One region of the Micromonospora sp. NPDC049801 genome, then DNA from elsewhere that is predicted to be linked to it. Evidence: riboswitches for the same ligand, from Rfam matches in the RefSeq annotation. Region 1 holds a riboswitch; each other region holds the start of a gene.
The links. Region 1 has a riboswitch for cyclic di-AMP ahead of AB0I89_RS11710 (hypothetical protein). Riboswitches for the same ligand answer to the same signal wherever they lie in the genome.
Positions count from the first base shown of each region.

Region 1 (10,793 bases):
TCTCTGGCAACCGTCGCTTCGTCGCCGGAGAGCCGCGCCACCCCAACCAGGATGCCGGGCACCGGGCCGCCGTGGCGGACGGGCAGCACCCCTTCGCGGTGATCGTCGGCTGCTCCGACTCGCGGCTGGCCGCCGAGATCATCTTCGACCGGGGGCTGGGTGACCTCTTCGTCGTCCGGACCGCCGGGCACACCACCGGGCCAGAGGTGCTGGGCAGCGTCGAGTACGCGGTGGCCGTCCTCGGCGCTCCGCTGGTGGTGGTGCTCGGGCACGACTCCTGCGGCGCCGTGCAGGCGGCCCGCGAATCGGCGGCCACCGGCATCGCGCCCCCGGGACATCTCCCAGCGGTGGTCGACGCGGTGCTGCCCAGCCTGCGACGAGCCACGGCCGAGGGCGTGCACGACATCGACGGCATCGTCGACATCCACATCGCGCAGACGGTCGAGACGCTGCTCGGGCAGTCGCCCGTGCTGGCCGACGAGGTGGCGCGGGGGCGGTGCGCGGTGGTGGGGATGTCGTACCGGCTCGCCGCCGGGGCGGTGCGACCCGTGACCCCCGTACCGGCCGGCGACGCCTCGGACGACCCGGCCGCGACCGCCGCCGCCTGACACGCGACGAGGGCCGCCCCGCTCGACGCGGGACGGCCCTCGAACTGTTGGGCGTCGGATCAGAGCAGCGACATGTGTACGTGGTCGGTGTGGTTCGACGGCCCGCTGTACGACTTCCAGCCGGTCGCCGGGAACCAGATCTGCCGGTTCCAGATCACGTAGTAGATGCCGAGCCGGTCTGCGTTGCGGATGAGGAACGCGGCCACGTTGTTGCCGTACATCCGGGTGTCGTCGTTGTGCCACGGGCTGAAGCCGCTCTTCTGCAACGACCAGTCACAGGCGCGACCCTTCGGGTGCTCGTACGGTCCACCGTTGCGGTGGCAGCCCACGAACCGGTTGAACCCGGCCCGCTTGACCTCCTTGTACGCGTGCAGCGTGCGCGGCGTGACGCAGCCGGAGGTGGTCGGGTCCTTCTCGCTGCACGACTGGGGCTTCCAGTCGCCGTCGGCGGTGCGACCCGGGCCGATCCGGGCGACCGGGGAGGTGGCGTCCACCAGACCGCCGGTGAAGCCCTTGCCGCCGACCAGCGCGAGCGCCTTGTCCGCGTCGCGCTTGTCCTTCGCCATCAGCGCGGTCTGCTTCTGCTGCTCCCGGACCTCGGTGTCGAGGGCCAGCTTGGCCTCCTCGGCGCGGGACTTCACCGCGTTGACCTCGGCGAGCTTCTTTTCGTTGACCATGTTCATCTCGTCGAGCGCCGCGGCCCGCTGGACGAACGAGTCCGGGGCGTCGGCCTCCAGCAGCATCGCGATCGCGCCGACCCGTCCGGTCCGGTACGACTGAGCGGCGATCTGCGCGACCTGCGGGGCCAGCGCGGCCAGGTCGGCCTTCGCCCGGTCGACCTCTGCCGCGAGTTCGACCTGCCGCTTCTTGGACTTGTCCAGTTTGGACTTGGCCGCCACGTAGTCCCGGTTGGTCTGCTCGATGACGTCGGTGAGCAGCTTGGGCTCGTCGCCGTCCTCCTCGTGCCCGGACGGTGTGGGGGTCGTCGGGGCGGCGTGGGCCGGGAGGGGTCCGGCGAGCACGGTCAGCGCGGCGAACACGGCCACCACGGGCGTCAACCAGCGGCGTAGGGGTGCCGTCACAATCTTCCCTTCCGTCGACCGCCGACCGGGTTAGCTGACGGGTTCGGGGCGGAAGTGGCCCCTACCGCTGTCGCGGATTCACCCCAGGTACCTGGGTCCCCGGCTCGCCGGTTGGCGATTGGGCGGTGGCACCGCAGGCGCCGCTGCGCGCCTTCGTCGGTGACCGGCAGCGAGGTTACCCGAGAGTCCACCGCCTGAGCTACGTCCTGATGCCGACTAAAAGCGTCATTTCGCCATGGCGTTGAGTGACCAGTGACGCGGTTCTCAGGGCGGGTGCCCGATCCGGTCACGCTGAGGAGTGTCACCATGCCGTATCCGTGCTCCTGTTCGGCTCTGGCCACCCGGTGGTGGCGGTGGATGGGGGTGTGTTCCGCTGTGGATCGGGCCGGTCGGCCCGATCCGTCGGCGGGGAACTGAGAGCGGCGAGCGCCTCCGCGCGGTCCGCGCGGGGGCGCGGTGGCGGGGCGTCCGCGTCGGGCGTGGCCGTCGACCCGGCCGCGGTCACCACCGCGGCCAGCCCGGTGGTGAGGGGTACGGCGGCGATCAGGCCGAGGGTGGCGACCGCGCTGCGGACGATCTCCTGTGCGAGGAACTCGCTGGTCAGAATCTGCCCGATGGGGCGCGAGTCGGCGGTGAGCAGAAGCAGCAGCGGCAGTGACGCGCCCGCGTACGCCAGCACGATGGTGTTGACCGTGGAGGCGATGTGCGCCCGGCCGACCCGGGTGGCGGCCCGGTAGAGCTGTCGTCGACCCAGCCCGGGGTTGGCGTTCGCCAGCTCGGTGACGGTGGCGGCCTGGGTGACGGTCACGTCGTCGAGTACCCCGAGTGAGCCGATGATGATCCCGGCGAGCAGCAGGCCGCGCAGGTCCACCTCCGCCTGGAACATCGAGAGCGTGGTGGCGTCCTCGCTGCCGAAGCCGGTGAGCTGGGTGGCGGCCGTGGCGATGGTCGCGAGGACGCCGGTGAGCACCAGGCTGCCCAGGGTGCCGAGGACCGCGACGGAGGTCTGCGCGGTCACCCCGTGTGTCAGGTAGAGCACCACGAACATGATCAGGGCCGCGCCGACCACCGCCACCAGCAGCGGTGACCGGCCCGCGCCGATGGCCGGCAACACGAAGGTGAGCAGGATGGCGAAGCTGGCGGCTAGGCCGGCGAGCGCGGCCAGACCCCGCCACCGGCCGAACGCGACGATGGCGGCGGCGAAGACCCCCACGAGCCACACCAGTGGCGTCCCGCGCTGGTGCTCGGCGATGTTCCAGGTGCTGAGGGTGGGATCGGTCGGATCGGTCAGCTCGACCAGGACGACGTCGTCGCCCACCTCGACCCGAGGCGCTCCGGGGCCGGCGGGGACGGGCGTGCTCACCTGCCGGTCGGCGCGCGGCCCGTCTTCGAGGAGTACGTCCACCGTGCCGCACGGCCCGCCGCTCGGCGTGCCCTCCGGGCTCGTCGAGGGTGGGCACGGTTCGGTCACCACCCGGGTCACCGTGCCGTGGTGGCGCGGCAGATCCGCCCCACCGCCGCTCTTCGGTGCGCCGTCCCGTGGCCACAGCACCACGGCGGCGACGACGGTGGCCACGAAGAGCGGCACCACCGTCGCGATGAGGATCCGTCGTACCCGGGGCGGGGCGGGTCGAGCGGAATGGCTGTGGTCGGAACCCAATGCGAGACTCCCAACGATCCGGTGCGGGGTACGTGCCGGCGGCCTCTGCGGTTCAGTTCCGCCGGACGAACGCGGGCACGAGCGCGTCGGTTCGCCGCCTGACGACCCGGCAATCACGGAGAGTGATGAAGTGGTCGGGTCGGCGCCGTACGGGGCCGCGCCGTGGCGGCGCCGTCGCCCGTCTCGGCGGCGGGATCCGGTGGGTCATCGCTGGACGATGCTAACCAGCGCGGCGGGGGGTCGCAGGTCGTGCGGACGTGTCGGGGGAGTCGAACCGCTGACACCGCCCCGGGCGCGGCGGATGGTGGAGTCATGCCTGAGCCACCCACCGAGCACCGACAGCACGACAAGCACGCCGGGCACGACAAGCACGCCGGGCACGACCCGGCCCTGTTCCGTCGGCGGTTCTGGGTCTGTCTGGTGCTCACCGTGCCGGTGGTGCTGACCAGTGACCTGGTGGTGGACCGGCTCGGGCTCCGGCTGGACGCGCCGGGTCGCTCCTGGGTGGGGCCGGTGCTCGGTTCGGTGGTGTTCCTCTGGGGTGGCTGGCCGTTCCTGGTCGGCGCGGTACGTGAGATCCGGGACCGCGCGCCGGGCATGATGCTGCTGGTCGCGATGGCGATCACCGTGGCGTACACCGCGTCGCTGGCGACCAGCCTGGGCGCCTTCGACCTGGACTTCTGGTGGGAGCTGGCCGCGCTGGTCACCATCATGCTGCTCGGGCACTGGCAGGAGATGAAGGCCATCGGGCAGGCCCGTGGGGCGCTCGCGGCACTGGCGGCGCTGCTGCCCGACGAGGCCGAGCGGGTGGCGGCGGACGGGCGGGTCGAGCGCGTACCTGTCGACGGGCTGCGGGTCGACGACGTGGTGCTGGTCCGACCCGGGGGTCGGGTGCCGGCCGACGGCCGGGTCGTCGACGGCGACGCGGAGTTGGACGAATCGATGATCACGGGCGAGTCGCGCCCGGTTGCCCGGTCGGCGGGCGATCGGGTGGTGGCCGGCACGGTCGCCACCGATTCGGCGATCCGGGTCCGGGTCGAGGCGCTGGGCGACAAGACCGCGCTCGCGGGCATCCAACGCATGGTCGCGCAGGCGCAGCGCTCGGGCGGGCAGGCTCAACTGCTCGCCGACCGGTTCGCCGCCGCGCTCTTCTACGTGGCCGCCGGTACCGCCGTGCTCACCCTGGTGGTCTGGACCGCGCTCGGTGAGCCCGACGAGGCGGTGGTGCGTACCGTCACCGTTCTGGTGATCGCCTGCCCGCACGCGCTCGGCCTGGCCATCCCACTCGTCGTCGCGCTCTCCACGGCGCTGGCGGCGCGAAGCGGGATCCTGGTCAAGGACCGGCTCGCGTTGGAGCGGATGCGTACCGTCGACGCGGTGCTGTTCGACAAGACCGGCACGCTGACCCGGGGCGCGCACGAGGTCACCGACCTGGTGACGGCCCCCGGCGTGGGCCGGGACGAGGCGCTGCGGATCGCCGCCGGTGTCGAGTCCGACAGCGAACATCCGCTGGCCCGCGCGATCGTGGCGGCGGCCGGACCCGGTGGGCCGGCCCGTGCCGGCGGCTTCCGCTCGCTGCCGGGTCGCGGGGTGCGGGCCATCGTCGACGGTACGGAGTACGCGGTGGGCGGGCCGACCCTGCTGCGTGAGCGGGGTGGACCGCTGTCGGACGAGCTGCGGGAGGCGACCGGCCGCTGGTCGTCACGCGGTGCCGTGGTGCTGTATCTCCTGCGGTTGCCGGACACGGTGCTCGGGGCGTTCGCGCTCACCGACGCGGTGCGGCCGGAGGCCCGCAAGGCCATCGCCGAGCTGCGGGCCGATGGCGTCCGCACCATTGCCATGATCACCGGGGACGCGCGGTCGGTGGCCGAGTCGGTCGCCGCCGACCTGGGCTTCCGGGCCGGGGTGGACGAGGTCTTCGCCGAGGTGCTGCCGGCCGACAAGGACAGCCGGGTGGCGGAACTCCAGCGGCGCGGGCTGACCGTGGCGATGGTCGGTGACGGGGTGAACGACGCGCCGGCGCTGGCCCGCGCCGACGTGGGCATCGCGATCGGGGCGGGCACCGACGTCGCGATCGAGTCCGCCGGGGTCGTGCTGGCGTCGTCCGACCCGCGTGGCGTCGGGGCCGTGGTCCGGCTCTCCCGGGCGTCGTACCGCAAGATGCGGCAGAACCTGGCCTGGGCTGCGGGCTACAACGTGGTGGCGCTGCCGCTGGCGGCGGGGGTGCTCGCCGGGGCCGGGGTGGCGCTGAGCCCGGCGGTGGCGGCCGTGCTGATGTCCGCGTCCACCATCGTGGTGGCGCTCAACGCGCAGTTGCTGCGCCGGGTACGTCTCGATTCCGGGCGGGAGTGAGGCGCTCAGCCGCGCTTCATGAGTCGGCCGACGGCCGCCATCATCTCGCTGGCCATCTCGTCGGCCCGACCCTCGGCCGCCCCCTCGTGCATGCAGTGCCGGGCATGCCCGTCGAGCAGGCCCAGGGCCACCTTGTCGAGCGCGGCCTGGATCGCGGAGATCTGGGTGAGCACGTCGATGCAGTAGCGGTCCTCGTCGACCATCTTTTCGATGCCCCGGACCTGCCCCTCCACCCGGCGCAGGCGCGCGAGCAGTTGGTCCTTGCTGGCGGTGTACCCGCGGATCGGTGTGGGTGCGGTCATGGCGACGAGGATAGCGTACCCCTGGGGGGTATGGTAGCGTCCGTTCCTGCCGGCATACCCCCACCGGGTACCGGTACTACGAGAGGAGACGTCCGATGGTCGACACGACGTACCAGGTCAAGGGCATGACCTGCGGGCACTGCGTCAGCGCGGTCAGCGCCGAGGTGGGCGCGATCGAGGGCGTACGCGACGTGCGGGTCGACCTCGCCACCGGCCAGGTCACCGTCAGCAGCGAGCAGCCCGTGGACACCGGGGCCGTCCGGGCCGCTGTCGACGAGGCCGGCTACGACCTCGTCGAGGCGTGAGCGGAGGTCCGCGATGACCACGGTGACCAGGCTGGGCGCGTTCGCCCTCGGTCTCACGGCGGTCTTCGGCGCGGCGTACGGGGTCGGTCGGGTGGTCGACCCGGTCGACCCGGTAACCCAGAACCGGCCCGACGTCGCCCACACCTCGGGCCTCACCACGAGCGGCGAGGTGGCCGACCTCGTTCCCGGCGGGTTGCTCGTCTCCGACCGGGGCTACACGCTCCAACCGGTGACCGCGCCCGCCGGCCAGTTCGCGTTCCGGATCGACGGGCCGGACGGTCGGCCGGTCACCAGGTACGACGTCGCGCACGACAGACGGATGCACCTGATCGTCGCCCGCCGGGACCTGTCCGGCTTCCGGCACGTCCACCCCGATCTCGCCCCGGACGGCACCTGGCGGGTCGCCACCCCGCTGGCCGGCGCCGGGCAGTGGCGGGCGTTCGCCGACTTCACCCCGACCGGGGGCGAGCCGTTGACCCTCGGCGTGGACGTGGCCGTCCCCGGCGAGCTGACCGAGCGGACGCTGCCCGCCCCGGCGGCCAGCACCACGGTCGACGGTTACACCGTCACCCTGGCCGGCACGCCGGAGCCCGGCCGGACCTCGGCGCTCACCCTGACGGTGAGCCGTGCCGGGCAGCCGGTCACCGACCTGGAGCCCTACCTGGGTGCGTACGGGCACCTGGTGGCGCTGCGTCGGGGCGATCTGGCGTACCTGCACGTGCACCCGGACGGGACGCCCGGCGACGGACGCACCCCGCCCGGCCCTGCCGTCACCTTCCACGCCGAGGTGCCCTCGGCCGGCGCCTACCGGCTCTACCTCGACTTCCAGCACGGTGGGCAGGTGCACACCGCCGAGTTCACCATCCTGGCGGGCGCCGCCCCGGCCGCGACGGGCGAGCCGACACCGACCGGCGGGGCCGACCACGGCACCCCCGGGCACGGGCACGACTGACGGGACTGGACGATGACCACCACCAGCAGCAGACCGCTGCCCGAGGCGCCGAACCGGATCGAACTGGCGATCGGGGGGATGACCTGCGCTGCGTGCGCGGCGCGGGTCGAGAAGAAGCTCAACCGGATGGACGGCGTGAGCGCCACCGTCAACTACGCCACCGAGAAGGCGACCGTCCGGTACGCCGACGACGTCACCCCGGACGACCTGATCGAGACCGTCCAGAAGACCGGCTACACGGCGGCCCTGCCGACGCCGCCGACCGCCGAGCCGCCGCCGCAGGACCCGCTGCGCGGTCCGCGTACCCGGCTGTGGGTCTCGGCGGTCCTGAGCGTGCCGGTGGTCCTGCTGGCCATGGTGCCGCCCTGGCAGTTCGACTACTGGCAGTGGCTCTCGCTGACGCTGGCCGCCCCGGTGGTCGTCTGGGGTGGGCTGCCGTTCCACCGCGCGGCCTGGACCAACCTGCGGCACGGCGCGGCCACCATGGACACGCTGGTCTCGATCGGCACGCTCGCCGCGTTCGGGTGGTCGCTGTGGGCGCTGTTCCTCGGTGACGCCGGTATGCCCGGGATGACGCACCCGTTCCGTTTCGCCATCACCCGCGGCGACGGCGCCGGCAACATCTACCTGGAGGCCGCCGCCGGGGTCACGGTGTTCATCCTGGCCGGTCGCTACTTCGAGGCCCGGTCCAAGCGGACCGCCGGCGCGGCCCTGCGCGCCCTTCTCGACCTCGGCGCGAAGGAGGTGGCGGTGCTGCGGGACGGGGTCGAGACCCTGGTCCCGGTGGACCGGCTCGCCGTCGGTGACCGGTTCGTGGTCCGTCCCGGCGAGAAGATCGCCACCGACGGTGTCGTCGACGAGGGCACGTCCGCCGTGGACGCCAGCATGCTGACCGGTGAGTCGGTGCCGGTCGAGGTCGGTCCGGGCGACGCCGTGGTCGGCGCGACGATCAACGCGGGCGGCCGGCTGATCGTCACCGCCACCCGGGTCGGCGCGGACACGCAGCTCGCCCGGATGGCCGACCTGGTCGAGCAGGCGCAGAGCGGCAAGGCGGCGGTGCAGCGGTTGGCCGACCGGATCTCCGGGGTGTTCGTGCCGATCGTCATCGCCCTGGCCGTGGGCACCCTCGGCTGGTGGCTCGGCACCGGGGCCGGTCCGACCGCCGCGTTCACCGCCGCCGTGGCCGTGCTGATCATCGCCTGCCCGTGCGCCCTGGGTCTGGCCACGCCGACCGCGCTGCTGGTCGGCACCGGTCGCGGGGCCCAGCTCGGTGTGTTGATCAAGGGACCGGAGGTGCTGGAGTCGACCCGCCGGGTCGACACCGTCGTGCTGGACAAGACCGGCACCGTGACGACCGGTCGGATGACCGTGGTGGGCGTGGTGCCGGCCAGTGGCGAGGACCGCGCGGAGCTGCTCCGGCTCGCCGGTGCGGTGGAGGCCGCGTCCGAGCATCCGATCGCCCGTGCCGTCGCGGTGGCCGCCGCCGAAGCGGGCGAGCTGCCCCGGGTGACCGGCTTCGCCAACCTCGAAGGGCTGGGCGTGACCGGCACGGTCGACGAGCGGGTCGTGCTGCTCGGCCGGGTCCGGCTGCTGCGCGAACGCGGTGTCGAGGTGCCGCCGGAGGTCGAGTGGGCCGTGCGGGACGCCGAGGCCGCCGGTCGTACGGCGATCGTCGCGGGCTGGGACGGGCGGGCCCGGGGCGTGCTCGCGGTCGCCGACGTGGTCCGGCCCACGAGCCGGGCGGCTGTGGCGCGGCTGCGCGCCCTGGGGCTCACTCCGGTCCTGTTGACCGGCGACAACACCACCGTGGCCCGGGCGGTCGCCGCCGAGGTGGGCGTGGACGAGGTGATCGCCGAGGTGCTGCCGGCCGGCAAGGTGGACGTGGTCAAGCGGCTCCAGGCGCAGGGCCGCTCGGTGGCGATGGTCGGTGACGGCGTCAACGACGCGCCGGCGCTGGCCCAGGCCGACCTGGGGCTCGCCATGGGCACCGGCACCGACGTGGCGATCGAGGCGTCCGACCTGACCCTCGTCCGGGGCGACCTGGACGCCGCGGTGGACGCCATCCGGCTGTCCCGGCGCACGCTCGGCATCATCCGGGGCAACCTGTTCTGGGCGTTCGGCTACAACGTGGCGGCCCTGCCGCTGGCCGCCGCCGGGTTGCTCAATCCGATGATCGCCGGCGCCACCATGGCGTTCTCGTCGGTCTTCGTGGTGGCCAACAGCCTGCGGCTGCGCCGCTTCCGTTCGGCCGCTGGCGAACTGTGACGACCGCGATGGTTGGACCGGTGACGACGGGGGTACCTCTGAGTTCGTAGCGACGCTTGCGATGGAGGTTGGCAATGGGATTCGACGACAAGGTCAATAACGCCACCGAGGACGCGGCCGGCAAGCTGAAGGAAGGCGCCGGTCGGGCCACCGACAACGAGCAGCTCGAGGCCGAGGGTCGCGCCGACCAGTCCACGGCCAAGCTCAAGCAGGCCGGCGAGAAGATCAAGGACGCCTTCAAGAGCTGACGTACGACGTAATCCGCACGCCGGGCCGGTGATCATCACCGGCCCGGCGTGCTGTCGTGTCCGGGGCGCCGAACCCTGAGATCCCCCTGATTCCGTCTTCGTGCCGCGCCGCCGCGCCGCCGTACCTGCTAACTTCTATTGGCATGTGCAAGGGCTGGTTATGAGCGCGGCTTCGCCGCCGACCGGCGACGACCTGATCCGGGTGCTGGCCACGCTGGCCAACCCGCACCGGCTGCGGGTCGTCGCCGCGTTGGCCCGCGAGCGCGCGTACGTCAGTGGGCTGGCCCGGCAACTGGGCATCAGCCGCGCGCTGTTGCAGGTCCACCTACGGAAGCTGGCGGCGGCCGGACTGGTCACCGCCCGCATGGAGTTGTCGGAGGACGGGAAGGCCATGAACTACTACGAGGTGGAGCCGTTCGTGCTCACACTCACCCCCCAGGTCATCGCGGCGGCGATCGAGACGCTCACCGTGCCCGACTCGGGCGAGCAGCCGGAGGCGCGGTCATGAGCGAGCACGACTGGACCGAGGTGGTCGGCGCGTTCGGGGTGTTCGCCCTGTTGATCAGCGTGTTCACCGTGACCGTCGTACAGCTCGCCAAGACCCGGCGGGCCCGGTACGAGGCGAACCGCGCGGACGACTACCGCAAGCTCGCCGAGACCGCCGCGCAGGCGCAGGCGGAGAACGCCCGACTGCTCGCCGCGATGGACAGTCGGCTGGGCGGAATGGAGACCCGGATGACCACGCTCGAACGTGTCCTGCGCGAGGTCGACTGACCCGCGTGTCGAGGCCCCGGGCCGTCGAGCGGCCACTCGACGGCCCGGGTGGAAGAAGCACCACCTCGCCCGCTGGGCGAGTTTCACCAGCAACGCTCCTTCCAGGAGAGGACAGCACCCCATGCTGCGCGTACGCAAATCCGGAGTCGGCTGGGCGGTGGCCCTGGCCCTCACGGCCGCCGGCCTGACCCCGGCGAGCCCGGCCGTCGCCCGACCCGCCATCGACTGGCACCCCTGCGCCGAGG
Region 1 is NZ_JBFAMS010000005.1:244,503-255,295, forward strand. It holds gene AB0I89_RS11705 (carbonic anhydrase) at 1-608, shown strand, start outside; gene AB0I89_RS11710 (hypothetical protein) at 668-1,690, opposite strand; cyclic di-AMP (ydaO/yuaA leader) riboswitch at 1,694-1,825, opposite strand; gene AB0I89_RS11715 (YibE/F family protein) at 1,992-3,350, opposite strand; gene AB0I89_RS11720 (copper-translocating P-type ATPase) at 3,663-5,702, shown strand; gene AB0I89_RS11725 (metal-sensitive transcriptional regulator) at 5,708-6,004, opposite strand; gene AB0I89_RS11730 (copper ion binding protein) at 6,100-6,309, shown strand; gene AB0I89_RS11735 (hypothetical protein) at 6,323-7,261, shown strand; gene AB0I89_RS11740 (heavy metal translocating P-type ATPase) at 7,274-9,526, shown strand; gene AB0I89_RS11745 (CsbD family protein) at 9,601-9,774, shown strand; gene AB0I89_RS11750 (helix-turn-helix domain-containing protein) at 9,935-10,282, shown strand; gene AB0I89_RS11755 (hypothetical protein) at 10,279-10,548, shown strand; gene AB0I89_RS11760 (alpha/beta hydrolase) at 10,670-10,793, shown strand, end outside.

Region 2 (6,757 bases), on a different contig from region 1:
CTTCCCGTTACTACATGTCGGGCCCCTCGCAGGAGATCGGCGCGCTGCTGGTCAGCGCCAAGCCGGACACGCTCACCGAGCAGCTCACCCTCCTCGACCGGCTCGCCTCCCAGGAGCGCAAGCAGGTTGAGGGTGTGCTCGCCGTCCGGGCCAAGTACGACGGCGAGAAGCAGAAGCTGGACGCGCTGATCGCCACCCAGACCAAGCAGCAGAGCGAGCTGGCGGCCAAGAAGAAGCAGATCGACGCCGAGATCAAGAAGCTCGAAGCGTCGATGCCCAAGACCACGGTCAAGACCGCCGGCTGCCCGACCATCAACGGCGTGGTCTCTGTGGCGGCGCAGAAGGCGATCAAGACCGCCTGCCAGCAGGTCGGCGATCCGTACGTCTGGGGCGCCACCGGCCCGAACTCGTTCGACTGCTCGGGCCTGACCCAGTACGCCTACAAGTCGGCCGGGATCTACCTCACCCACCACACGGGTGATCAGTGGAACGAGGGCAAGGCCGTCTCGCGCGCCGACGCCCGTGCCGGTGACCTGGTCTTCTTCTACTCGGGCCTGAGTCATGTCGGGCTGTATCTGGGCAACAACCAGATGGTGCACGCGCCACGCGCCGGTAAACCGGTGCAGGTGTCCAGCATCAACACCATGCCGGTCGCCGGGTTCCGCCGACCTGGCTGATCCCCAGCACGCACGACGACGGCCCCCGGTCACCTCGACCGGGGGCCGTCGTGGTTCCTCAGCGGGGTGCGCCCACCGGGGACGGCAGCAACTGCACGTCGGCGAGGTCGACGTACATGACGCGGTGGCCGAACTGGATCTGCGCGTACCGGTTCTGGCCCCGGATCACCGTCCAGTCGCCGGGCGAGGAGCCGTCGAACGTGCTGGCCCGGTAGTACTCGCCGGGCAGCACCGCGCCGACGGCGTACCGCTGGCCGGCGGCGAGGGTGTACTGCAACGGTGAGATCGCCTGGTACGGCACGCCGGCCGGGTAGGCCGCCTGCTCCGGGTACGCCCGCCCGTAGACGGGGATCGTGGCCCGGCCGGGCTTCGGGGTGACCACCATGCCGACCGTCCAGGTGGCCGTCGGCGCGGACGCGGGGTTGTGGAACCACGCCCGCTGCCCGAGGTACCAGATGGCCGTCCAGTCGCCCTGTCGACCGGCCAGCGCGTACGTCTGGCCGGCGGACGCGCGGGCACCGTGGTCCGACACGTCCATCGTGTTCGGGGTGCCGTCGGGGCGCAGCGCGATGTCGTTGACCAGTGGCGCGTCCGGAGCCGGCGCGGTGCGTAGCACCACCGACGAGGAACCGCGGGGCGCGCACGGTGCCCCCGGGGTGACGCATCCGGTGAACGCCGGCTGGTTTGTCGCGTAGTCGGGGTCGATCCGGACCAGCCCGGTGGCCGGGGTGCCGGTGTCCAGCCGAGGGGCGTGCAGCAGGTCGAAGTAGTGCGTCCAGTCCCAGTACGGCCCCGGGTCCCAGTGCATCCCGCGGACCGTCGCCGCCGTGGTGCCGGGCACGTTGTCGTGGCCGATGATGTGCTGGCGGTCCAGCGGGATGCCCAGCCGCAGCGCGAGGTGCCGCACGAGCTTCGCCGACGTGCGGTACATCGCCTCCGTGTACCAGGTGCCCTGCGCGGCGAAGCCCTCGTGTTCCAGCCCGATCGACTTGGCGTTGACGTACCAGTTGCCGGCGTGCCAGGCGACGTCCTTGGTGCGGACGTGCTGGGCGATGTGCCCGTCCACCGAGCGCAGCGAGTAGTGCCAGCTCACGTAGGTTGGGTCCTGGACGAGTTGCAGGGTGGTCGCCCAACTCGCCTCGGTGTCGTGGATGACGATGTACTCGATCTTCTGCCGGGCGGGCCGGTCGGACAGGTCGTGGTTGCCGTAGTCGCCGTCGCCGAACGCCGCGTAGGGTGCCGGGATCCACTCACAGGACACGGTGCTCGGGCACTCCAACCCGTCCGGGCGGGCGAGTCGCCGCAGCCCCAGTCGGTCCAGCCAGGACCGCTCGGGTCGTACCGCCCGGGCCGGCAGCGTGACCCGCTGGCCGTCGTCGGTCACCCGCGTCTCGCCCGCGCCGATCGTGGTGAAGACCTCGTCGGCGAAGGCCGCCGCGGCATCGGCGCTGTCCGCGCCGGCATAGCGGGCCACCGCGCCGTACCAGGTGCCCGGGTCGGTGCCGACTCCGACCGGGGCGCCGACCTCCCGTTGGTACGCGGCCAGCAGCGCCGCCCCACCCCGGAGGTTCGTCGTCGGGTCGGTGCGCAGCGCCTCGGCGGTGGCGCCGGTGAGCGCGGCGGCGGCGTCCACGGTCTGCAGCGCGGCGCTGGGCGGCGCGTTGCCGGTGGCGGGCGCCGGTGCGAGAGGACGACGGGACTCGTCGCCGCGCGGATCCTCTCCCGGGGCGTCGTGGTGACCGCCCCGGGGCAGGGCGGTCACGTGCCGGGCGTCGGTCAGGTGCATCGGGCCGTAGCCGCCGCTGGTGCTCGGCGTGCCGGCATTGCTGTCCCAGCGGGACTCCAGGTAGGAGACGCCGAGTAGTACGTCGATGGGTACGCCGTACTCGGTCGCCGCGGCGGCGTACTGCTGCTGGCGGTCGGCGGCGGGGGCCGCGGTGGCCGGGCCGGCGGACAGCGGCACGGCCGCCGTGGCGGTGACGAGCGCGACGGCGAGCAGGGTCGGACGTTTCATCGAACCCCCTACATGTGAACTGGTGTCGGTGCCGTCACCTTCGTCCTGCTCGGGAGCCCACGTCAATACCTTTCCATGTTTCGAAACGTACGGAAGGAAATCTTCACGTCCGCTCGATGGCCCGCCGCAATCGGTACGGAGTGTCACGGCCGCACGGGTTGCGGATCGGTAACGGCCGTCTCTACTCTGGTCATTCGTCGGCCCGGTAGCAGGTCTGCCCACCCCGGGCGGTAACGGACCGACACCGCCGAGTCGCTCGCGAGCGAGCCGGGGACCCAGGTTCCTCGGGGTGAATCCGCAGTTCCTGCGGTAGGGCGCCCACTTCCCGCCCGAACCCGTCAGCTAACCCGGTAGGCGGTCAGGAAGAAGGAGTACGGAACCCGGTGGCCCTCCAAGCCCCGCGGCCGTCGTCCGGACGGTCGGCCCCGGCCGACCCGACGTCGACCGTGCCGCGTCCACGCTGGTCCCGCTTCACCACCGCCCTCGCCGCCCTGGTCGGCGTCGCCGTCGTCCTGACCGGTAGCGCCACGGTGGCCCACGCCGACCCGTCCGTCGCCGAGATCGAACGGCAGATCGACGACGACTGGAACAAGCTCGAACCGATCATCGAGCGGCACAACGCCACCCGAGCCGACCTGGCCTTCAAGCGCAAGCAGGCCGACACGCTCGCCGCCCGCATCGCGCCGCTGGAGCGCCAGGTCGACGCCGCGATGGACAAGGTCAGCGCGCTGGCCGTCCGCGCGTACATGGGTGAAAACCTGTCGACCGTCAACACGATGCTCGGCAGCCGGTCGCCCAGTGAGATGGTCGGTCAGCTCGAAATGCTCGACCGCTTCGCCCACAACCAGCAGGAGGACGTCCGCCAGGTCGCCGACCTGCGCAACGAGCTGGCCCGGCAGAAGGCGCCGCTGGACGAGATGGTGGTCCAGCTGACCCGCACCGAGGCCCAGTTGGCGGCGAAGAAGAAGCAGATCAACGAGGAGATCGACCGGCTACAGAAGCTGCGCCTCAAGGTGTACGGCAACGGCGGCGGCGGTTCGCTGCGTCCCGCGCCCTGCCCGGCCAGCTACCCGGGTGGCGGTGCCGGCATCGCGGTCAAGTTCGCCTGCGCCCAGATCGGCAAGCCGTACGTGTGGGGCGCCGAGGGTCCGAACTCGTACGACTGCTCCGGGCTGATGCTGGCCGCCTGGGCGAAGGCCGGTGTGTCGCTGCCGCACAACGCCGCCGCGCAGAGCCGGGTGACCAAGAACGTCAGCAAGGGCGACCTGCGCCCCGGTGACCTGGTCTTCTACTACAGCGACATCCACCACGTCGGGATGTACGTCGGCGACGGCTGGGTGGTGCACGCCTCCCAGGCCGGTGTGCCCGTCAAGATGAAGAAGGTCGACGACGGGCCCATCCACAGCTACGGTCGCCCCGGCTGAGGTGTAAGGAAGGGCCCCCTTCTAACGCCTCAGGTATAGAAGGGGGCCCTTCCTTACATCGCAAGGGCGGATCAGCGCGTCGGCCAGGCACGCCAGTTCTGCCAGGAGCGACTGGGCGTCGGGCCTCGCTGACCCTGGTAACGCGAGCCGTAGACCACCGAGCCGTACGGGTGTTCGGCGGGCGACGAGAGTCGGAAGATGCAGAGCTGACCAATCTTCATGCCCGGCCAGAGGGTGATCGGCAGGTTCGCCACGTTGGACAGCTCCAGCGTGACGTGCCCGGAGAAGCCCGGGTCGATGAACCCGGCGGTTGAGTGGGTGAGCAGGCCGAGGCGGCCCAGCGAGCTCTTCCCCTCCAGTCGGCCGGCGAGCTGGTCGCCGAGCGAGATCACCTCCAGCGTCGAGGCGAGCACGAACTCTCCCGGGTGCAGCACGAACGGCTCGCCGTCGGGCACCTCGACCACCGAGGTCAGGTCGTCCTGCTGCATGGCCGGGTCGATGTGGGTGTAGAGATGGTTGTTGAAGACCCGGAACAGCCGGTCGAGTCGTACGTCGATGCTGGAGGGTTGGACCAGGGTGGGCTCGAACGGCTCCAGGCCCAGCGTGCCGGCCTTGATCTCGGAGACCAGGTCACGGTCGGAGAGCAGCATCGGACCACCATAGCGAGGTGGGCGGTGACCAGCGTGTCGAGGTCGCTCCTCGTACATTTGTTCGATAGAATGCTCGCATGGCTTCCTGGTCCGATTTCGCCGTCGACGAGCCCCGCCTCGCCGACGGCATCCGCGTTCTCCTGCAGCAGTACGGGCCGGGCTTCGGCTATCTGGCCACGGTCCGTGCCGACGGTGGGCCCCGGGTCCATCCGGTCTCCCCGGTCATCACCGACGAGGGTCTGTTCTGCTTCATCATCGACTCGCCGAAGCGCCGGGACCTCGAACGGGACGGCCGATACGCGCTGCATTCGTTCCCTCCGGAGGAGAGCGACGACGAGGCGTACGTGGCGGGTCACGCCTGGCCGGTCACCGATCCGGTCCGGGTGGCCCGGCTGGCGCAGAGCGCTCGGGCCGAGCCGCGGGCCGACTGGCGGCTGTTCGAGTTCACCGTCGACGTGGCGATGCTGACCCGTCGTGACCAGCACGGCCTGGGCATCGCCGTGGGGCGTCCGGCCGTCCAGGTCTGGCTCGATCCGCAGACCCCGCCCGCGGCGGCCGCGCCCGCGGCCGTACCGCAGACGCGCCCGACCCGCCGCAGCCGCGACGTCCAGTGCACGGCCGCCTGACCACGGCCCTGGGGGCAGATACGCCGGTGCCGGCTCCGTCGTGACGGAGCCGGCACCTGGTGTACGCGTGGAGCTAGGCCGCGCGGTACGCGTTCCACGCGGTCAGCATGCGGCTCGCCTGACCCGCGGTGAACTGGTACATGCACGAGTCGTAGGTGTAGTCCATGAAGTTGGTGATCGGGTCCAGGCCGGCCGCCGAGCAGGTGTTCCGGCCGGTCGGGCACTCGTACGCGGGCGACGCCTCGGCCGGGGTGTCGCTGACGCCGTCACCTGAGCCGCCGCAGCCACCCTGGAAGGTGTGGTAGAGGTTCAGCCAGTGGCCGACCTCGTGGGTGCCGGTGTCGCCCTGGTTGTAGTTGGTGGCGGTGCCGCCCGGCAGCGACTCGTTCAGCACGACCACGCCATCCATGCTGCTGAGCCTGCGCTGCGGGAAGGTCGCCCAGCCCAACAGGTCGTCGCTCAACTCGCCGAGGTAGATGTTGAGCGTGTTCTTGCCGCCCACCCGCAGCGACGACTTCATCGACCGCTCCGCCGACGAGCCGTCGACGATGGGATACCAGGACGGGTTCGTCACCCGGTTGATCGAGTCGAGTCGGAAGGCGAACGCGGTGGCCGCGCCGCCGGTCCCACCCGCGTAGGCCTGGTTCAGCACGCTGATCTGCGAGGTGATCATCGAGTCGGGGATGTTTCCGCCGGCCCGAGTGCTGTTTTCCTGGATCACGTGCACCACCACCGGGATGGTGACCGTAGCGGCCAGCGTCGTGGCGCCGGCGCCGGCCCGGTAGTTGGCCCGCTCGCGCAGCGCCGCCGCGAGGTCGGCGTCCCGCTCGCGGACCTGCTTGGCGGTCAGCTCGTTCGGCTCGTGCAGGGCCCCCGCGCCGGGCTTCGCCCGGGCGTTGGCGTGGCTGTCGACCGGCTGCGCGCAGGCGCCACCCGGTGCTGAGGAGAAGGCCGAAGCGGCCGGAACGACGCCCACCGCAGCGGTGCTGAGCAGCAGCGCGAGAGTTGTCGACGCGACACCGGCGACACGCCGGGTCAGCAGGTTGGGACGGAGTCCCATGGGCCCACCTCTTTCTGGCGGCGCGGCAGGGGGTGTGTCACGCCGTGGCTGGGAACGTGTGGCCGACGTTACAACTCATCGATGCATTTGAGAACGGTCATATGTTGCCGTCTGGAAACTTCTTCGGGCAGGAGCGGGGGCGGTCGGCGCGTGGGGGTGGTTGGGTGCATGGCTGCGACGACTCGGGTACAGTGGTGCCGCCCGCGGGTGTAGTTCAATGGCAGAACATCAGCTTCCCAAGCTGACAGTGCGGGTTCGATTCCCGTCACCCGCTCCACGTACGGAAGCCCTGGTCAGGACAGATGT
Region 2 is NZ_JBFAMS010000012.1:83,989-90,745, forward strand. It holds gene AB0I89_RS21595 (NlpC/P60 family protein) at 1-677, shown strand, start outside; gene AB0I89_RS21600 (peptidoglycan recognition family protein) at 736-2,691, opposite strand; cyclic di-AMP (ydaO/yuaA leader) riboswitch at 2,927-3,062, shown strand; gene AB0I89_RS21605 (NlpC/P60 family protein) at 3,075-4,115, shown strand; gene dcd (dCTP deaminase) at 4,187-4,765, opposite strand; gene AB0I89_RS21615 (pyridoxamine 5'-phosphate oxidase family protein) at 4,843-5,391, shown strand; gene AB0I89_RS21620 (zinc metalloprotease) at 5,465-6,451, opposite strand; tRNA gene AB0I89_RS21625 (tRNA-Gly) at 6,655-6,728, shown strand.
Region 2: it holds a riboswitch for cyclic di-AMP, as region 1 does, so the genes downstream of both, AB0I89_RS21605 (NlpC/P60 family protein) here and AB0I89_RS11710 (hypothetical protein) in region 1, are expected to answer to the same signal.

Region 3 (10,793 bases), on a different contig from region 1:
CCTCCGTCGGCCTGCGACGATGCGGCATCGGCTGGCTGGCTAGCTGGCTGGCTGGCTGGCTGGCTGGTCAACATCTCCCAGCCCGGGTCCTGACCAGCGCGTCGGCGCGACCGGTCGGTTTGGCCGGCGGTGCGGGCGGAAAGAGTGCTGGGCATGACTTGGGCCCGTCGAGCCGTACCCGCGGTCGCCGCCGCCGTCGCGGCGCTCGCCGCGAGGGATCTGATCCAGCGCGACCACGCGCTGCTGCGCAACTTCCCGGTGCTGGGCCGCGCCCGGTACCTGCTGGAGGCGATCGGGCCGGAGCTTCGGCAGTACATCGTGGCGGGCAACGACGAGGAACGGCCGTTCACCCGGGACCAGCGCCGGTGGGTGTACGCGTCCGCCAAGCAGGAGAACAACTACTTCGGCTTCGGTACGGACAACAACATCGAGTTCACGCCCGGGTACCCGATCATCAAGCACCGCACGTTCGGCCGGGCCGTGCCACCGTCGTCGCCGACGGCCGGGCACGACGTCCGACTGCCGTGCGCGAAGGTGCTCGGCGCGGCCCGGGGTCGAGCGCGCGCCTTCCGGCCAGGGTCGGTGGTCAACATCTCCGGAATGAGCTTCGGCTCGCTCTCCGGCAACGCCATCACCGCGTTGAACAAGGGCGCCGCCCTCGCCGGATGTCTGCAGAACACCGGCGAGGGTGGCCTGTCGCCGTACCACCGCAACGGCGGTGAGCTGGTCTTCCAGCTCGGTACGGCGTACTTCGGCTGCCGCGATGAACACGGCCGGTTCAGTCTGGACCGGCTCAAGGACCTCGTCGCCGGTGCTCCCGTGCGCGCCTTGGAGATCAAGCTGAGCCAGGGGGCGAAGCCGAGCCTCGGCGGCCTGCTCCCCGGAGCGAAGGTGTCCGCCGAGATCGCCGCGACCCGGGGCATCCCGGCCGGGCGGGACTGCGTGAGCCCGTCGCGGCACGCCGAGTTCTCCGACTGCGACAGCCTGCTGGACTGGGTGGAGCTGCTGGCCGCCGAGACGGGCCTGCCGGTGGGCATCAAGTCTGCGGTCGGCGACCTGAGCTTCTGGCAGGAGCTGGCCGGCCTGATGCGCGACACGGGCCGGGGCGTCGACTTCGTGACGGTCGACGGCGGCGAGGGCGGCACCGGCGCCGCGCCGCTGATCTTCACCGATTCGGTGTCGCTCCCGTTCCAACAGGGCTTCTCCCGGGTCTACAAGGTCTTCGCGGAACACGACCTGCACGAGCGGGTGGTGTTCATCGGCAGCGGCAAGCTCGGCCTGCCGGACAACGCCGTGGTGGCGTTCGCACTCGGCTGCGACATGGTCAACGTGGGCCGCGAGGCGATGCTGTCGATCGGCTGCATCCAGGCGCAGAAGTGCCACACCGACACATGCCCCACCGGGGTGGCGACACAGAACGCGTGGCTGGCCCGAGGCCTCGACCCGACGCTCAAATCCGTCCGGGCGGCCAACTACCTGGCGACGTTGCGCCGGGACCTGACCAAGGTCGCCGAGGCCTGCGGCGTGGAACACCCCGGCCTGATCGGCACGGACGCCGTGGAGATCCTGGACGGCCGCACCGGCTCCACCCCACTGCACGAGGTGTACGGGTACCGCCCGCACTGGGGCCTGCCCTCCGCTGCCGACCAGAAAGAGATCATCCGGCTGATGATCCCGGAGGCGCCCCAGGGCGGCAGCGCCCCGCCGTCACCCACCGCCGTCGGCTGATCCCGCCCACCGACCCACCGACCCGCCGCCCACGGGGCCCACCGCCCGCCGCCCGCCGCCCACGGGGCCCACCGCCAATCTGCCTACGGCCCACCGGCCCGCCGCTTACCGCGCCGCCGGCCCGCCGCCCACCGCGCCGCCGCGCCGCCGCCCGCCGCCAACCACCAACCACCAACCACCAACCACCAACCACCAACCACCAACCACCAACGGGCCTACCGCCCCACCGGCCCGCCGCCTACCGCCCCACCGGCCCGCCGCCTACCGCCCCACCGGCCCGCCGCCTACCGGCCCGCCGGCCCGCCGCCAACCTGCCTACCGCCCCAACCGGCCCACCGGGCCACCGGGCCACCGGGCCGCCGCCAACCGCCGCCGGGCCTACCGCCCCACCGGCCCGCGCCCCACCGGCCCGCCGCCCGAAGAGCGTGATGCCTGTGAGTCATCTTGATGACTCACAGGCATCACGCTTCTTGTGGTGCTTCCGCCCCGAGGCCTCTGCGGTGCCATCCGACACCCCCCAAGAAGCGGGTCCGCCAGAGTCTCCTTCGGCGTCATCCGGCGCCGCGCGAATAACTCGTGGAGTCGTGTTCCCGGCCGACCTATGGTGGCGCGGTGCTGATCCGACGTGAGACCCCCGCCGATATCGACGCCATCCGGGCCGTGCACGCCGCGGCCTTCGCCGCCGCCGACCACGGCCCTGCCGACAATCCGGAGCACGGGCCGCAGCACGATCCGGGCCACCGGCCGGACCACGATCCGGGCCACGGGCCGGACCACGATCCGGACCACGATCCGGGCCACGGGCCGGACCACGATCCGGACCACGATCCGGAGCACGGGCCCAGCACGGACACCGCCACCAGGAGCACCGACGGCGGTGGCGAGTGTCGCCTGCCGGTTGAGGCGACGCTCGTGGACGCGTTGCGCGTCGACGACGGGTGGCTGCCCGCGTACTCCCTGGTGGCGGTCGATACGGACGGCCTGGTGGTGGGTCACGTGGTGGCCACGCGGGCCCGCGTGGCCGGTGCGCCGGTGGCGTTGGGCCTCGGGCCGCTCGGCGTGCTGCCCGGCTGGCAGCGACGCGGGGTCGGCAGCGCCCTGATGCACGCGGTCCTGGGCGCGGCCGACGCCCGAGACGAGGCGCTCGTGGTGCTCCTCGGGCACCCCGAGTACTACCCGCGTTTCGGGTTCCGGCCGGCCGTCGATCTGGGCGTCACCCCGCCGCAGCCGTGGGGCCCGCAGTACTTCATGGCCCGACCGCTGACCGCCTGGCACGGATCGATCCGGGGCGAATTCCGCTACGCCCGCCCCTTCGACGACCTGTGACCGGACCGCACCCGCTGTCGCACCGATCCTGTCGGTCCGTCGCGAGAGGATGGCGACATGACCGACCGGACCGGAAACGAGGATGCTGCCATGGCCCGTGAAGTGCAGATAACGTTCGACGCTGCCGATCCTGCCGCCCTGTCGGCGTTCTGGGCCGACACCCTCGGCTACGAGTTGCAGGGCCCGCCCGGGGGCTTCGACTCGTGGGAGGCCGCGTTGGACGCGATGGGCGTGCCGCCGGAGCGACGCAACGACGCGTCGGCGGTGGTCGACCCCACGGGGGCGGGGCCACGGCTGTTCTTCCAGCGGGTGCCGGAGGGCAAGCAGGCCAAGAATCGCGTCCACCTCGATGTGCGGGCCGCGCCGGGGCTGACGGGTGACGACCGGATGGCGGCCCTGGAGGCGGAGGCCGACCGGCTCACCGCTCGGGGTGCCAGACGGCTCGCCCGACACGAGCCCGCTCCCCCGCTCGGCGCCGGTCACATCGTCATGGCAGACCCGGAGGGCAACGAGTTCTGCCTCGACTGAGCGGGCGTTCTCCCAGCTCACTGCCGCGACGACCGGCCGTCATGCGAACATGTGTACGTGTCGCACGACGCCCACATCCTGCACGCCGACCTGGACGCCTTCTACGCGTCGGTCGAGCAGCGTGACGACCCGCGCCTGCGCGGACGGCCGGTGATCGTCGGCGGCGGCGTGGTGCTGGCCGCCAGCTACGAGGCGAAGGCGCGGGGTGTGCGCAGCGCGATGGGGGGTCAGCAGGCACGACGGCTCTGCCCGGACGCGATCGTGGTGCCGCCCCGGATGTCGGCGTACACGCAGGCCAGCCGGGCGGTGTTCGAGATCTTCCGCCAGACCACGCCGCTGGTCGAAGGGCTCTCCATCGACGAGGCGTTCCTCGACGTGGGCGGGCTGCGCCGGCTGGTCGGCACGCCGGCCGACATCGCCCAGCGGCTGCGCCGGGAGGTCCGCGACCGGGTCGGCCTGCCGATCACGGTGGGTGTGGCCCGGACGAAGTTCCTGGCGAAGGTGGCCAGCGCGGTGGCGAAGCCGGACGGGCTGCTGGTTGTCGCCCCCGACGCCGAGACGGCGTTCCTGCATCCACTGCCGGTGGAACGGCTCTGGGGCGTCGGTCCGGTCACCGCCGCGAAGCTGCGGGAACGCCGGATCCGTACCGTCGCGGACGTGGCCCGGCTCGGCGAGGCCGCGCTGGTGTCCCTGCTCGGGGCCGGCGCCGGCCGGCACCTGCACGCTCTCGCCCACAACCGCGACCCCCGGGCGGTGCAGGTGGGCCGCCGGCGGGGCTCGATGGGCGCGCAGCACGCGTTGGGGCGTACCCCACCTGCGCCGGAGGAACTGGACGCCATCCTCGCCGGTCTGGTCGACCGGGTCACCCGACGGATGCGGGCGGCCGGACGGTCCGGACGCACCATGGTGTTGCGACTCCGCTTCGGCGACTACACCCGCGCCACCCGCTCGCACACCGTGCCCAAGGCGACCGCCGACACCACCGCACTGCTCGCCGCCGCCCGGACACTGCTGCGGGCCGCCCTACCGGAGATCGACCGGCGCGGGGTCACCCTGCTCGGCGTCTCGGTCGGCAACCTGGACGACAACCCGGTGCAGCCGGAGCTGCCGTTCCAAGCCAACACCGGGGCCGACCTGGACGCCGCCGTGGACGCGGTCCGCGACCGCTTCGGCTCGACGGCGCTCACCCGGGCGGCGCTGCTCGGCCGCGCTCCCGGTGTCGAGATGCCGCTATTGCCGGACTAGAGCGCCCCGGTTGCTGCGACCGGAGACACATCACAGCAGGTCGGCGGTTTAGCCGGCCGCACACAGGTGAAGTCTTGAGGGGAAAGCCTGACGAGGGGGGCCCATGTCCGACGAGACCAGCAACCGACCGAGCCGTCGTGCCGAACGTCCGGGCGACGTGACCGACCCGCTGCTCTGGCAGCTCGCGGTCGACGTGCTCGAGGCCCACGAGGCCGACGACGAGGGTCGCTGCCGCAACCTCCAGTGCGCCGGCCAGTCCTGGCCGTGTGCGGCGCGTACGACCGCCGAGCAGTCGTTGCGACTGGCCCGCAGCACCCCCGACTCGGTCGAGACGGCCATCGACGGTGGCGGGGGCGGCACCGGCTGGACGGCCGAGGCCGCCGCGCCGGCGCAGCGCTGGGGCTGGAACGGCGACGTGATGGCCCGCCGCGAGGCGAGGTCGGCCGCCTCGGCGGCGTGACCCGTCCCGCGAGGACAGCGCCAGACGAACGAACGCTCGGCCGGTGACCCGGCCGAGCGTTCGTCGGTACGTACGTCAGAGAGCGAGCCGCTGCCCCGGGAAGATCAGGCCCGGGTCCGCGCCGATCAGCTGACGGTTGCGCTCGTACAGGGCCTGCCAGCCGCCGCTGCGGGGGTGCCGCTCGGCGATCTCCGACAGGGTGTCCCCCGGCGCGACCACGTACGTGTCGCCGCCGGCCGCCGGGGCGGTCCGCTCGTGACCACGGGTAGCCGGCTGGTCGCCGCGTGCCGGCCGCTCCTTGCCGGAGGTGGACGTCGACGACTTGGAGGTCGACTTCGTCGGGGACTTCGCGGTGGACTTCGTCGGGGACTTCGCGGTGGACTTCGTCGAGGTACCGCCCGACGAGCCGCCCTTGCGGCCGCAGGTCGGCCACGCGCCGATGCCCTGCCCGTCGAGCACCTTCTCGGCGATCGCGATCTGCTCGCCACGGCTGGCCAGATCGGCGCGGGCGGCGTACTTCGTGCCGCCGTAGCCGGCCCAGGTGCCCTGGGAGAACTGCAGCCCGCCGTAGTAGCCGTTCCCGGTATTGATCTTCCAGTTGCCGCCGGACTCGCACTGGGCGATCGCGTCCCAGTTGACACCGGCCTGGGCCGGGGCCGCCGGGCCGAAGAGGGCGACGGCGCCGGTGACCGCGCCGACCGCCAGGGTACCGACGGCGACGCGGCGGGTGGTGACCCGTCGATGACGGGGGGTGTACGCAGACGTCATGGATCATTCCTCCACGCCGGCGAGGTGAGCTGTCGGGTTCGGGCCGAGGAGCCCGGCCGCGCGCTGGCGGCTTCACCCCGAGGTGACATGCACCGAGGAACGTTGGGTCCCCCGCTCCTGCCCGGGTTCTGTTTCCGACGACCGGGGGCAGGATTTGGCGTTGCCGGTCGCGGCGTCCACGGTGGTGGACCCGACCGACGGTAGGCACGGTGGGTGACGGTCGCCCACCGCTTGTGAAGTTGTTCACCGGCTCACGCGGGGCGCTGCGGCCAGCGGTTGCGGAGGACGTCCACCTGTGCAGCGGCCATCATGGACCGTTTCCGATCAGGGCCTGCCGTCCCGGTGAATTGACGTTCGGACAGGAAACCGTAGACGGGCGGTAGCGATGCTCTGGAGCACACCGGGTCCGTCCCGGAAACGACACCCCAGGAGGAGATCATGCCGCTCCAGCAGAGTCGCAACGGCCGTCGCCGCGCCGCAGCCGTCCTCGTAGCCCTACTGGCCGGCGCTGGCCTGACGCTGTCCGCGCCGACCGCCGCACAGGCGTCCAGCCCGTGCACCAGCCTGACCTTCTACCGGGTCGGCGGCTACCCGGGCGGCGCGGACATGCACGTGCCCACCGTCGGCTGGCAGACCGGAAACAAAAGCTGCTACCTCACCTACGGCCACTCGGGCTCCGCGGTGCTGGTGCTCCAGGAGGCGCTGAACAACTGCTACGCGCGGTCGCTCAGCCTGGACGGGAACTACGGTCCGAAGACCCGGGACGCCGTCCGGTACGCCCAGCACAAGATCAATGAGGACATCGTGTACGCGAACATCGCCGAGGACGGCGAGTACGGCCCGCAGACACGTGCGTACATGGGCTTCGCGATCTTCGGGGTCAACGGCGGCCCGGTCATTCCCAACGTCTGCTACTACCCGGGCTGACCGCCGTACAGCGCCGGCCGGAGCCCTCGCGGACTCCGGCCGGCGCCGTGGCGGCCCCTCCCCCGGTGCGGCGTCGCCGGCTCCCCCCCTGCGCGGCGACGCTCATGGATCAGCAGACCCGGACCGCCTCGATCCGCTGATTCCAGTTCCCCCCGATCGCGGCCGAGTCGTACGCCAGGTTCGCCCGGTAGCCATAGGCGTGCTGGTAGCCGAGCAGGCCGGTGGCGTTGGCGTTGTCCCAGAAGGTGGAGACGGTGCCGGACGGCCGGTTGTTGATGATCGATTGGGCCCGGTTGCGGAAGTACGAGGGCAGCGGGACGTCGTTGCATCCGTTGTACGGACCGTCGAGCAGGAAGATGTCGCCGCTGAAGTTGGCCCCGGCGTACAGGCAGAGCAGACCCGACGGGCAGGCGTAGTTGGCCTGGGCCGGACTCGGGGCGACGCCGAGCGTGGCGCCCACGGCGATCGTACCGAGCAGCGCGGACGTGAGCCTTCGCAGAGCACTTCGCACGATGGTGACCTCCGGTGTCGTCACGACCGGAACCGGCCGCGAGTCGAGTTGCCGACATCACGTTGATCGATGTCCTTGTAGCAACGATGATCTGCGCGGAAGGTCGACGAATTCCTGCCGGAACCTCAATCCGGCTGTCCCGGGGGTGCCGGTGGGGCGACCGGCGGTGCAGCGAGCGGCGGTTCATGGAGATTCGGGTCCTCGGGCCGGTCGAGGTCTGGGCGGACGGCCGTCCGGTCGATGCCGGAGCGGCCCGCCAGCGCGCCGTCCTGGCCGCACTGGCGGTCGACGTGGGCCGACCGGTGAACCTGGACGCTCTGGTGGACCGGGTCTGGGGCGACGCGTCGCCGCCCCGGGTTCGCCACAACCTGCACGTCTACCTCGCCCGGCTCCGCCGGGTGCTGGCCGACGCGGGCGCGCCGGACGTGTTGGCGCGACGGTCGGGTGGTTACCTGCTGGACCTGCCACCGGAGACAGTGGACGGCCCGCACTTCGACGCGCTGCGGCAGCGTGCCGACGGGCTGCCCGACGGGGACCCCGAACGGGTGGAACTGCTGCGCAGGGCGCTTGAGCTGTGGCGTGGCGAGCCGCTGGCGGGGCTGCCGGGCGAGTGGGCGGCCCGGGTCCGGCAGGACTGGCACCGCCGGCACACCGACACCGCCGTGCAGTGGGCCCGTGGGCTGTTGCGACGGGGCGAGCCGGATGCGGTGATCGATCCGCTGACCCGGCTCGCCGACGAGCACCCGCTCGACGAACCGGTCGCCGCCGTGCTGCTGCACGCGTTGGCCGCGGCTGGTCGCGGGGCGCAGGCACTGACGTACTACGCCCGACTGCGGGACCGGCTCGCCGACGCGCTCGGTGTGGACCCGGGCATCGAGCTTCGCCAGCTGCACCAGGCCATCCTGCGCGGCGAGGTCACCTCGCCGACCCCGGAGGTGTCCCCCGTGCCGGCCGCCGCGGTCATCGTCGCCCCGTCGCGGCCGGACCGCCCGGTCCCCGCGCAGTTGCCGTCGGATGTCCGGGGCTTCGCCGGGCGGCGTTCGGAGCTGGACCGTCTGGACGCGCTGCGGGCGTCCGCCGAGGAACGACCCGGGGCCGTCCCGCTGGCCGTGCTCTCCGGAGCGGGCGGGGTCGGCAAGACGGCCCTCGCCGTGCACTGGGCGCACCGGGTCGCCGGGCAGTTCCCGGACGGGCAGCTCTACGCCAATCTGGAGGGCTACAGCCACAGCGGCGTCGTCCGAAGCGCGGAGCAGGTGGTCCGGGGCTTCCTGGCCGCGCTCGGGGTGCCGCCGCGCGAGGTGCCGGCGGACGAGCAGGCGCAGACCGCGTTGTACCGCAGCCTGCTCGCCGGTCGGCGGGTGCTGGTGCTGCTCGACAACGCCCGGGACGCCGCGCAGGTACGGCCGCTGCTGCCGGGCGCGGCCGGCTGCCTGGTGCTGGTGACCAGCCGGGATCGGCTCACCGGTCTGGTGGCCACCGAGGGCGCCGAGGCGGTCGTGCTGGATCTGCTCAGCGCCGACGACGCCCAGGCCCTGCTGTACGCGCGGATCGGGGCGCGGGCGGAGGCGGAGCGGGCCGCGGTCGACGATCTGGTCCGACTCTGTGACCGGCTACCGCTGGCCCTGGTCGTGGTGGCGGCGCGGGCGGTGGTCCGGCCCCACCTGCCGCTGGCCGAGTTGGGCGCGCAGCTCCGGGCCGGCGGCCGGCTGGACGGGCTCGACACGGGCGACCACGACAGCAGCGTGCGGGCGGCGCTGTCCTGGTCGTACCGGCTGCTGTCGGTGCCGACCGCGCGGCTGTTCCGGCTGGTCGGCGGCAGCACGGACGTGACGGTGAGTACGGCGGCCGGGGTCAGTCTCGTCGGTGCCGGCCGGCGGGCCGTCCAGGCGGCGTTCGCCGAGCTGGCGGACGCGCACCTGATGCTGGAACGTGCCCCGGACCGGTACGCCATGCACGACCTGCTGCGGGCGTTCGCGGCCGAACTGTCCGCCGAGCACGACCCAGCCGGCGACCGGGCCGAGGCGCGCGGCCGACTCTTCGACCACTACCTGCACAGCGCGCACGCCGCGGCCGTGCTGCTGCATCCGCACTGGGATCCGATCACCCTCGCCCCGGCCGTCGCCGGCGTGCGGCCGGAGAAGTTCGGCGACCACGACGAGGCCATGGCGTGGTTCACGCGCGAGCGCGACGTGCTGATCGCGCTCGTGGAACGGTGCGCCGCCAGCGGCGCCGACCGGCACGCCTGGCAACTGGCGTGGAGCCTGACCAGTTTCCTGGACCGCCAGGGCGGCTGGCACGACCAGTTGGCGGTGCAGCGGACGGCGCTGGCGGCGGCGCGGCGCGGCGGCGCGGCGGTCGGGCAGGCGTACGCGCACCGCAGCCTGGCGCGGGCGCAGGCCCGGCTGGGCCGGCTCGACGAGGCGCCCGGTCAGCTCCGGCGGGCGCTGGAGCTGTTCCGCGAGCTGGGCGACCCCGCCAACCAGGCGCACACCTACCTCGATCTCGCCGAGGTGGCCGACCGGGAGGGCCGGCGAGCCGAGGTGGTCCGGCATGCCGAGGCGGCGTTGGCGCTGTACCGCGAGGCGGGCCATCGCTACGGGCAGGCGATGGCCCTCAACGCGGTCGGCTGGTACCGGGCCCAGCTCGGCGAGCACGACGCCGCCGTTGAGGCGTGCCAGCAGGCGCTGGAGCTGCTGCGCGAGTTCGACGACCGGCAGGGCCAGGCGCCCACGTGGGACACCCTCGGCTACGCGCAGCACCGCGCCGGACGACCAGCGGAGGCGGTCATCGCCTACCGGCACGCGCTGGCGCTGTACCGGGAGTTCCGGGACCGGTACTACGAGGCGGACACGCTGACGCACCTGGCGGAGGCGTTGGTCGACGCCGGCGACCCGGCGGAAGCGGCGCGGAGCTGGCGGGCGGCGCTGGGCATCCTCGACGAGCTGGGCCACCCGGACGCGCAGCGGATCCGTCAACGGCTCACGGCGGCCGACGGGTCGTGACGGCGGGGCCCGCTGTTGGGCCGGCCCACCGCCGCTCCCACGGAGATCACGAACAAGACCAGGGACACGATCGGAAACCAGTCTCCCGTACGCGAATAGACAGTGCCGAACCCCGCCGTCGGAGCGGCCGTGACCAGCAGCTCCGCGTCACCGGCGGTCGCCTCGCCCACGACCCTGCCGCCCGGGTCAGTGACGGTCAGCCGGCCGAACGCGGCGGCGCGGACCACGGTGATCCCGTTCTCCACCCCACGGACGAGGGCCATCCGGCTGTGCAGCCAGCCGTCGGAGGTGAAATCCA
Region 3 is NZ_JBFAMS010000003.1:311,924-322,716, reverse strand. It holds gene AB0I89_RS07240 (FMN-binding glutamate synthase family protein) at 154-1,728, shown strand; gene AB0I89_RS07235 (GNAT family N-acetyltransferase) at 2,341-3,054, shown strand; gene AB0I89_RS07230 (VOC family protein) at 3,145-3,582, shown strand; gene dinB (DNA polymerase IV) at 3,640-4,827, shown strand; gene AB0I89_RS07220 (hypothetical protein) at 4,931-5,287, shown strand; gene AB0I89_RS07215 (transglycosylase family protein) at 5,363-6,055, opposite strand; cyclic di-AMP (ydaO/yuaA leader) riboswitch at 6,055-6,225, opposite strand; gene AB0I89_RS07210 (peptidoglycan-binding domain-containing protein) at 6,494-6,982, shown strand; gene AB0I89_RS07205 (peptidase inhibitor family I36 protein) at 7,092-7,493, opposite strand; gene AB0I89_RS07200 (BTAD domain-containing putative transcriptional regulator) at 7,679-10,495, shown strand; gene AB0I89_RS07195 (nitrilase-related carbon-nitrogen hydrolase) at 10,465-10,793, opposite strand, start outside.
Region 3: it holds a riboswitch for cyclic di-AMP, as region 1 does, so the genes downstream of both, AB0I89_RS07215 (transglycosylase family protein) here and AB0I89_RS11710 (hypothetical protein) in region 1, are expected to answer to the same signal.